Regions from separate parts of the Arthrobacter tumbae genome, predicted to be linked through region 1. Evidence: riboswitches for the same ligand, from Rfam matches in the RefSeq annotation. Region 1 holds a riboswitch; each other region holds the start of a gene.
What was found. A riboswitch is a leader RNA that binds a small molecule or an ion and turns the genes downstream of it on or off. The one in region 1 is predicted to bind S-adenosylmethionine.

Region 1 (2,193 bases):
TGTCGATTGTTTTGATGGGTGAGCCGTTGGCGCGGGCCATCAGCGCTGCCGAACCGGCCGTTGAGGCAACATCAGCTTCACCGGCGCGGAGCAGTTCGTTGGCCTTGTTCGAACCGGCGGACTGGACCCAGGTGACGGTGACGCCCTCGTCCTCCAACTCGGCCTCGAGCCAGCCCTGGTCCTTGATGATGAGGCTGAGCGGGTTGTAGGTGGCGAAGTCGACCGTCAGTTCTCCGCCGGTCTGGGCTGCTGCTTCGCCGACGGACCCGTCGGCGTTCTCGCCGGCAACGCAGCCGCTGAGGGTCAGGGCCGCGATGGCGGCTGTGGCGGCGATCTGGATACGGGCTGTGCTCTTCATGGTGATCCTTTTCGGAGAATGCGTGGGGACGGTATGCGTTGTGTTCTGGGGTATCGGCGCGGTGGCGGCACGTTTGGGCGCCACACGCGCCGGGATGCGGCTCTGCGGACTAACCGCAGGTGCGCGGTTAGTGCTGGTGGCTGTCGACGCCGAGGCTGCTCAGCAGCGAACTGCGTAGCGCGGCAAGTTCGGCTGAGCCGCGGTCCCGCGGACGGTCACCCGGAACCTCCAGCACGCGGCTGATGGTTGCACCCTGGAGGTCCGGTTCCTTGGCGAGGACGATCACCCGGTCGGCGAGTTGTAGCGCTTCGTCGACATCGTGGGTGACCAGCAGGACCGTGGTCGGAGTGGTTTGGTGGATACGCAGCAGGAGGTCCTGCATCTTCAGCCGCGTCAGGGCATCGAGAGCGCCGAAGGGTTCGTCGAGGAGCAGGACACCCGGGTTGCGTGCCAGTGCACGCGCCAGCGATGCCCGCTGGGCCATGCCTCCGGACACTTCGCGGGGCCGGTGACCGGCGAAGCCGCCCAGTTCCACGAGGCCAAGGAGCTCTTCCACCTTGGCCTTGCCTGCCGCCGAGCTGGTTCCTTTCGGCAGACCGATTGCGATGTTGTCCCGCAGCGAGAGCCAGGGGAGGAGACGGGGTTCCTGGAAGGCGACGGCACAGCGGGGGTCGATCCCGTCGACCGCAGTGCCGTCGATGAGTACTGCGCCGCTGGTGGGTGCGTCCAACCCTGCCGCGGCTCGCAGGAGGGTCGATTTCCCGCAACCGCTGGCGCCCACAATGGCGAGAACCTCACCTGCTGCAACCTCGAGGTCGATGTCGCGAAGCACCACGTGCTGCTCGCTACCGCTCCCGAAACTTCGGGTCAGCGAAGAGAAAGTCAGCGGCAGTGTCTGGTTGCCCTCGGTGGAAGTGGCCTGGGTACGGTGCGCTCGAAGAACGGTGCTCATGTATGACTCCATCGCTCCTGGCAGTAGCACCCGTTCTCCTGCAAGCAGGTAAGGGTTGCTGCGGCGTCAACGATCCAGGTCTCTCGGCCGCTCGGGATGGTGGAATTCCACTAAACGCCTTTACCTGGGGCCGGCGCAATATGTGTCGTAACAAAGCAGTGGTCCATCCGGACATCGGCTGCGTGAGAGGGTCATCTACATGATTGAAATTCTGAATCCGAGCGAGTTGGCCAGGGCGAAGGAAGCGGGCGCGTTGGTCGCCAACATCCTGCAGACGGTGAAGAGCCGCAGCACGGTCGGGACAAACCTGTTGGACATCAACCAGTGGACCAAAGCGATGATCGCTGAGGCAGGCGGGGTGTCCTGCTACGTCGACTATGAGCCGCCGTTCGGGCGCGGGCCGTTCGGCGCTTATATCTGCACGTCCGTCAATGATGCCGTGCTCCACGGCCTGCCCCATGACTACTCGCTTGCCGACGGCGACCTGCTCTCCCTGGACCTCGCCGTCTCCCAGCGCGGAATCGTCGCAGACTCGGCTATCAGCTTCATCGTTGGCGAGTCAGAGCCGGCGGAGAGCGTTGCGATGATCGATGCCACCGAACGTGCACTGGCTGCAGGGATTGCCGCCGCCAGACCGGGCGCGCGTATCGGCGACATCTCCTCTGCCATCGGTTCAGTCCTCAGTGCAGCGGGATATCCGATCAATACGGAATTCGGGGGTCATGGCGTCGGGTCGACAATGCACCAGGACCCACACGTGGCAAACACTGGACGGCCCGGCAGGGGATACGTCCTGCGCCCGGGGCTTCTGCTGGCGCTGGAGCCGTGGGTCATGGCGGACACTGCAACGTTGGCTATGGACGCCGACGGGTGGACGCTCCGT
Region 2 (2,193 bases), 400 kb from region 1:
ATCATCGGTGCCACCGCCGGCCGCACCACGCTCACCGGCGAAGGCCTCCAGCACGCCGACGGACACTCACCCATTCTCGCTTCCACCAATCCAGCCGTTGTCACCTACGACCCTGCCTACGGGTATGAGCTGGGCATCATTATGCGCGCGGGGCTGGAACGCATGTATGGCCCGGATTCCACAGATCCGAATGTCATGTACTACCTGACCGTCTACAACGAGCCCATCATCCAGCCGCCGCTGCCCGAGGAGTTGGATGCCGACGCGGTGGTGCGCGGCCTCTACCGGCTGAAACCAGGCAACGACGACGACGACGGCGGCCGGCCGAAGGCGCAGATCCTCGCCTCAGGCGTAGCAGTGCCCTGGGCGCTCGAGGCGCAGGAGCTCCTGACGGATCACTGGGGGGTCTCGGCTGACGTGTGGTCGGTGACCTCGTGGACCGAGCTGCGACGCGACGCACTCGCCGCCGAGGAGGAAGCATTCCTCAATCCCGGCGCTGAGGCCCGCGTTCCCTTCGTCACCCAGCAGCTGGGTGAAGCGCCGGGACCAATCGTGGCCGTTACCGACTATATGAAGGCCGTTCCGGACCAGATCCGCCAGTTCCTGCCGCAGGATTTCGCCACGCTCGGAGCGGACGGGTTCGGCTTCTCCGACACGCGCGCCGCAGCCAGGCGGTACTTCAAGATCGACTCCCACTCCGTCGTCGTACGCACTCTTCAGCTCCTCGCGAAGCGGGGAGAGGTCGACGCCGACGCCCCACGCCAGGCAATGGAGAAGTACGCGCTCCTCACCCTCCCCTGACGTTTTTGTCGCCTAGTTGCGACCTAGAACCACTTTTAACTGCAACTAGGCGACAAAAACTTCAGCAACTCAACCCGTGGATTACATGGAACGTCATGTTCGTGCCGGGGGAATACTCCTGCGCCTACACTGGCCACGGTCATGAGTGCCAGCGCGAAGCCCCGGCTTGCTGGCCAGCAACCCTCCAGCTGCGGTGGGGTGCTCCGGGTGAAGACCTGGCCGCCCGGCACCAGCCGGACGGCAAGCGCGGCCCGCGGTGCTCCCACCATGCCGGGCCCATGCCAAAGGAGCCTTGAATGTCCAACCAATGGTCTTTCGAAACCCGCCAGATTCACGCCGGACAGGAACCGGACAGCACCACGGGTGCCCGTGCCCTGCCGATCTACCAGACCACGTCGTTCGTCTTCCCCAGCGCCGAAAGCGCCGCCAACCGGTTTGCCCTTGCCGAGCTGGCTCCCATCTACACGCGAATCGGAAACCCCACGCAGGATGCGGTGGAGCAGCGGATCGCCAGCCTGGAAGGCGGACTGGGCGCGCTGCTGCTCAGCTCCGGCCAGGCGGCGGAGACCTTCGCCATCCTGAACGTCGCCGAGGCGGGTGACCACGTGGTTGCCAGCCCCAGCCTGTACGGCGGCACCTACAACCTGCTCGCCCATACGCTGAAGAAGTTCGGCATTTCCGTCACGTTTGTGGAGGATCCGGACAATCTGGAGCAGTGGCGGGACGCTGTGCAGCCCAACACCAAGCTCTTCTTCGCGGAGGTGGTTTCCAACCCGCGGCAGGACGTGCTCGACATTGAAGGAGTGTCCCGAACCGCGCACGACGCCGGTGTGCCCCTGATCGTGGACAACACCCTTGCCACGCCTTACCTGATCCGACCCCTGGAGTGGGGTGCGGACATCGTTGTCCATTCGGCCACCAAGTACCTGGGCGGCCACGGCACCGCGATCGCCGGCGTAATCGTCGATTCCGGTAGGTTCGACTTCGCCAAGGATCCCAGCCGGTTCCCCGGCTTCAACACGCCGGACCCGACATACAACGGTCTGGTGTACGCGCGGGACCTGGGTGCCGACGGTGCCCTTGGGGCCAACCTGTCCTACATCCTCAAGGCCAGGGTTCAGTTGCTGCGGGATCTCGGCTCCGCGGTGTCCCCGTTCAACGCCTTCCTGATTGCCCAGGGCCTGGAAACCCTGAGCCTACGCATGGAGCGGCACGTCTCCAACGCCACGGAGGTAGCCCGGTGGCTGGAAGCACGTGAGGACGTCGAGTCGGTCGCCTATGCCGGACTGCCCTCGAGCGCCTGGTACGAGCGCGGCCGAAAGTACGGCCGCAAGGGGATCGGTGCCATCGTTTCCTTCAACCTGGCCGGGGGCGCGGAGGCCGGCAAGCGCT
Region 3 (2,193 bases), 1.0 Mb from region 1:
CGGCGGCATGGCCGAGCTCGACGACCGCCCGGATGTCGACGATCTCCTGCATGGGATTGGACGGCGATTCGAAGAACACCGCGGTGGTGGGAACGCTCAGCGCTTCCTCCCACTGGCTCAGGTCCCAGCCGTCCACGAAGACTGTCTCCACGCCCCAGCGGGGCAGGACCTCGTTCAGGATGACAAAGCAGGAGCCGAACAGGCTGCGGGAGGCAACTACCCGGTCACCGGCCGCGAGGAGTGCACCGAGTGCGGTGAAGACGGCGGACATGCCGCTGGCGGTGGCGAAACACGCCTCCGCTCCCTCGAGCAGGCGGAGTCGTTCCTGGAACATGGCGACAGTCGGGTTCCCGTACCGGGAGTACACAAACCGGTCCACCTCGCCGGTGAAGGCCGCCTCCGCCGCCGCAGCGGAGGAATACACGAAGCCCGAGTTCAGAAAGAGTGCCTCGGACGTCTCCTCGAAGTTGGACCGTGCCAGCCCGCCACGCACCGCAAGGGTGTCGGAGGACCAGGCGGCGACGTCGTCGTCCGGGCGTTGGATCCGGGGGTAGCCGCCGTTGCCGGCGACGGGCTCACGGCTCGCCGCCGGAGAGAACGACGACGGCGCGGGCTCACTCACGGGCGCGGGCTCACTCACCGGCGTCGTCACGGTCCGCTGCCGGCAGGGCAGCGCCGGTCGGTCCTGTGGTCTCTGAATGCGTGGTTTCGGTATGCACTGTGGTGGCCAGGCCGCTGGAGCGCCAGCCGCCGTCGGCCTCGAAGCCGTGCAGCACGTTGTACGCAGTGTGACCGGCAGCGGTTGCGTTCTGCGCTGCGGCCACGGAGCGGACGCCCGAGCGGCACAGGAAAAGCAGCTCACGGCCCTTGAGGCCGTTCAGCTGGTTGAGGAAAGAGACGTTGCGGGTGCCGTCGGAGCGGTTCCACTCGAGGAAGAGAGGTACGGTCCCGGCGTCGGTGAGGTCGGGGACGCCGACTGCCTGCCACTCCTCAACCGTGCGCACATCCACGAGTACGGCGCCCTTGCTGACGCGCTCAACGGCATCACGGGGAGTGATGTCGCCGGCGTAACCGCCGACGGGCCGGGACTGTGTCCGGGAATGGGGGGTGGAATGCGATGTCACTGTGTCTCCTCACGCTGTGCACGCTGGTGATCATGGAACCTGATCGTTGTGCCGAGTAGTCACCTGAGGCACCCCGCCGTGAAAGAGGGTTGCCGGCCAGCAAGTCAGGGCTTGGCACTGGCGCTCGTTACTCCGGAATGAACGTAGCACCGGCGATGGTACGGCTGCCACGCTGGGCCGTAACGTGCGGTAACGCCTGCGGCGCTCTGAGCTGCGGGCATGGGCCAAAGGTGCCGGTGCGTGGCAGGTTCGTGGGCCAAAGGTGCCGGTGCGTGCCAGATTCGTGGGGACGTCCCCACGATCCTGCCGATTCCCGGCGCGTTTGCCGTCGAGCTGGGAAACAGGCGCGTTTGCGGTCGAACTGGGAGGCCGGCGCGTTTGCGGTCGAGCTAGGAGACGGACTCCACGAGACCGCTCAATTCGTCGGTCAGCTCCGGCGAGACCGTCACCGGCGTTCCGTCGATGGACCCGACCTCGGCGAGCAGACGCACGCTCGAGATCAGCCAGACGCCGTCAGAGACGAACAGGTCTGGTGGCACCAGCGGACCGTAACCCAACTCCCAGCCAGCCTCGCTCGCAGCGGTAAACAGTGCGCCCTGGGAGGTGCCGGGCAGGATTCCGCTCTCCAGCTGCGGCGTGATGAGGTGCTTGACCCCGTCGATTACCCGCGCGATCAGGACGGTCGACGTCGGGCCCTCGAGGACCTTGCCGTCGGACGAGGTGAAGATGACATCATCGGCGCCGCGCGAACGGGCATAGCGGACCGCCGCCATGTTCACCGCGTAGGAGAGGGTCTTGGCTCCCATCAGCAGCCACGGAGCACGCTGGGCGACGGTGCTGTCGTAGCCGCGGTCAAGCAGGAGGACCGACAGCCGCTGTCCGCGCAGCCCGTCCGGTACGGCGGACACCTGGACCCACGCGGTGGCTCCCGCGGCTGGTTCGCCACGGGTGGCTACGAGCTTGACCACGAGTTCACCGTCGTCGTCGGCTTCGGTAAGCGCGGTGGTGATGGCACGTTCCCAGGCGTCCGACGACGGGACGTTGAGTTCCAGCGCGGCGGCGGACGTCG
Region 4 (2,193 bases), 1.1 Mb from region 1:
CGGCATTGGGAACTAGCGCCGCGATCGGCGTCGTGAGCTAGCCGCATCGGGACCTAGCGCTGCGACCGGTTTCGGGAGCCTGCGAACCAGTCCCGCGAAAGTCCCGCACTAGATCCGGACTGCACCCTTCGGCGTTTCGAACGCTACTGACATGATGCCGGGCGTGCCGTTGGGAGCGATCCACTCGACGTCGACGTCATCCAGGGGGTGGCTGACGGGAGTGCCGAGCCATTCCGTGACGCGTTCAGCGGACCCGGCGATGGTCAGTGCGCTGAGGCGCGCTGACGCGGCCCGAGCGTGGGACGGGTGAAGGGATTCCGTGCCGTCGTCCCAGCGAATCATGTAGGGGACCTGGGGGTCAGCGATGAGGCCCTTGATGCCGATCTGCTGCCAGGTCAGCTCCTGCCCGTCGGGGAACTTGCGGTTCCCGGGAACGGCACTGCGGCCAAGGCGATCCTCGAACGGTGCGAGGTCATCAACGGCAACACACCAGCCCATCCAGCCGCCGCCTGCCTCGGACCGTGCCCGCACAGCCTGGCCGAACGGAGCCTTGTCCGATGCGGGATGGTCGAGGACTTCGACGACCTCGAGGTACTGGCCATTGACCAACGGGACAATCATGTTGCGGGTACCAAACCGCGGGTGTACTCCACCCTTGACGAATTCAACACCGAGGGCGTCGGCAATCCGTTCCGCAGTAGCAGTCAGACCGTCGGGTTCGCAGGCATAAGACACATGATCCAGGCGCATGGCCCCATTTTGGCACTTTGTGATGGACGCCTCGACTAAGGGTTACCTAAGTCACATTCAGGTGGCGGGTGCCACAAGCAAAACCCAAGGTCAGAGCCGGATAGTTGCTTCTGACAGGTAGCCCGGTTCCGAGACCGCCGGAGCTTCCTGCCCGGGACGCCCACTGGGCCTCCCCCTTGAGTGGGGCCGACCGTTTTCCCATAGACGAGAGCGGCCCCACTCAAGCATCTTTGGCGGTGCCGGCCATCGTGAGCGCCGGCCTTCGGGCGCCGGGTCATCGTTTCGCCGCCCGCCCTCGTGAGCGCCGGCCGACTTTCACCGCACGTCACAATAGTTGCTCTCACCCGGGCTGGTCGGGTTTGCTTGAACGAGGTAACGAGTGACAGTGCGGCGGGTTCTGCCCGCCATCAGCCCCGGCTTGCTGTCCGGCAACCCTCCCTCGCGGCGGGGTGCCCCGGGTGACGACCAGGCCCTGCACGCAGTGTGCAGGAGCAAGCGCGATTCAGTAAGGCGGCAGGGTTTTGACAGGCATCACCACAGCGGTTCCGCAGCCGGAAGCGGAGATTGTTGACGGCGTCGTCGTGCAGCGGCTCCGGATCGGCCCGCTGGCGCTGGAAACGGGCGGGAATCTGCCTGACGTCGTCCTTGCCTACGAGACATGGGGCACGCTCAATGCCGATGCCTCCAACGCGGTGCTCATCGAGCACGCGCTCACCGGCAGTTCGCATGTAGCGCGCGGTGAGTCCGCCGAGGATGGTTGGTGGGACGGGCTGGTGGGTCCGGGCAGGACAATCGACACGGACCGCTACTTTGTGGTGTCCATCAATATGCTGGGCGGCTGTTACGGGTCCACGGGGCCGGCATCGCTTGACCCAAATGGGCTGCCGTGGGGTTCACGGTTCCCCTTTGTCACCATCCGCGATTCCGTCCGCGCCGAGGCCCTGCTCGCAGACCTGCTCGGCATTTCCTCCTGGCACTCGGTGCTGGGCGGGTCGATGGGAGGCGCGCGGGCGCTGGAGTGGGCCGTCACTTATCCCCGGCGGGTGCAGCGGTGCGCTGTCATTGCGTGCGGGGCGGCGAGCACGGCGGAGCAGATCGCCTTCGCGCAGACGCAGGTGCAGGCCATCCGCCTCGATCCGCGGTTCACCGGGGGCGACTACTACGGAAGCGCCGGTCCCGAGGATGGGCTGGGCCTTGCCCGGCGCATCGCGCACATCACGTACCGTTCGGAGGCTGAACTCGTGCACCGGTTCGGCCGGGCAGCGCAAGGTGTGGAGGAGCCATTCGGTTCTGCGGTGCCGGGCGGGCGCGGCCGGTACCAGGTGGAGAGCTACCTGGATCATCAGGCGGAAAAGCTGGTCCGCCGGTTCGATGCCAACAGCTACGTCATCCTCACCGAAGCGTTGATGAGCCACGACGTTGCCCGTGACCGTGGCAGTCTCA

Region 2: it holds a riboswitch for S-adenosylmethionine, as region 1 does, so the genes downstream of both, JOD47_RS07225 (bifunctional o-acetylhomoserine/o-acetylserine sulfhydrylase) here and JOD47_RS09235 (ABC transporter ATP-binding protein) in region 1, are expected to answer to the same signal.
Region 3: it holds a riboswitch for S-adenosylmethionine, as region 1 does, so the genes downstream of both, JOD47_RS04365 (rhodanese-like domain-containing protein) here and JOD47_RS09235 (ABC transporter ATP-binding protein) in region 1, are expected to answer to the same signal.
Region 4: it holds a riboswitch for S-adenosylmethionine, as region 1 does, so the genes downstream of both, metX (homoserine O-acetyltransferase MetX) here and JOD47_RS09235 (ABC transporter ATP-binding protein) in region 1, are expected to answer to the same signal.

What each region holds. Positions count from the first base shown of each region.
Region 1 covers NZ_JAFBCC010000001.1:1,911,036-1,913,228, forward strand. Annotated here, with positions in the region: gene JOD47_RS09230 (aliphatic sulfonate ABC transporter substrate-binding protein) at 1-358, opposite strand, end outside; gene JOD47_RS09235 (ABC transporter ATP-binding protein) at 486-1,310, opposite strand; SAM riboswitch class I at 1,316-1,413, opposite strand; gene map (type I methionyl aminopeptidase) at 1,510-2,193, shown strand, end outside.
Region 2 covers NZ_JAFBCC010000001.1:1,512,724-1,514,916, reverse strand. Annotated here, with positions in the region: gene aceE (pyruvate dehydrogenase (acetyl-transferring), homodimeric type) at 1-801, shown strand, start outside; SAM riboswitch class IV at 939-1,054, shown strand; gene JOD47_RS07225 (bifunctional o-acetylhomoserine/o-acetylserine sulfhydrylase) at 1,098-2,193, shown strand, end outside.
Region 3 covers NZ_JAFBCC010000001.1:913,859-916,051, reverse strand. Annotated here, with positions in the region: gene JOD47_RS04370 (O-succinylhomoserine sulfhydrylase) at 1-544, opposite strand, end outside; gene JOD47_RS04365 (rhodanese-like domain-containing protein) at 633-1,124, opposite strand; SAM riboswitch class IV at 1,131-1,256, opposite strand; gene JOD47_RS04360 (aminodeoxychorismate lyase) at 1,514-2,193, opposite strand, start outside.
Region 4 covers NZ_JAFBCC010000001.1:2,966,384-2,968,576, forward strand. Annotated here, with positions in the region: gene JOD47_RS14015 (CPBP family intramembrane glutamic endopeptidase) at 1-16, shown strand, start outside; gene JOD47_RS14020 (VOC family protein) at 109-750, opposite strand; SAM riboswitch class IV at 1,122-1,254, shown strand; gene metX (homoserine O-acetyltransferase MetX) at 1,272-2,193, shown strand, end outside.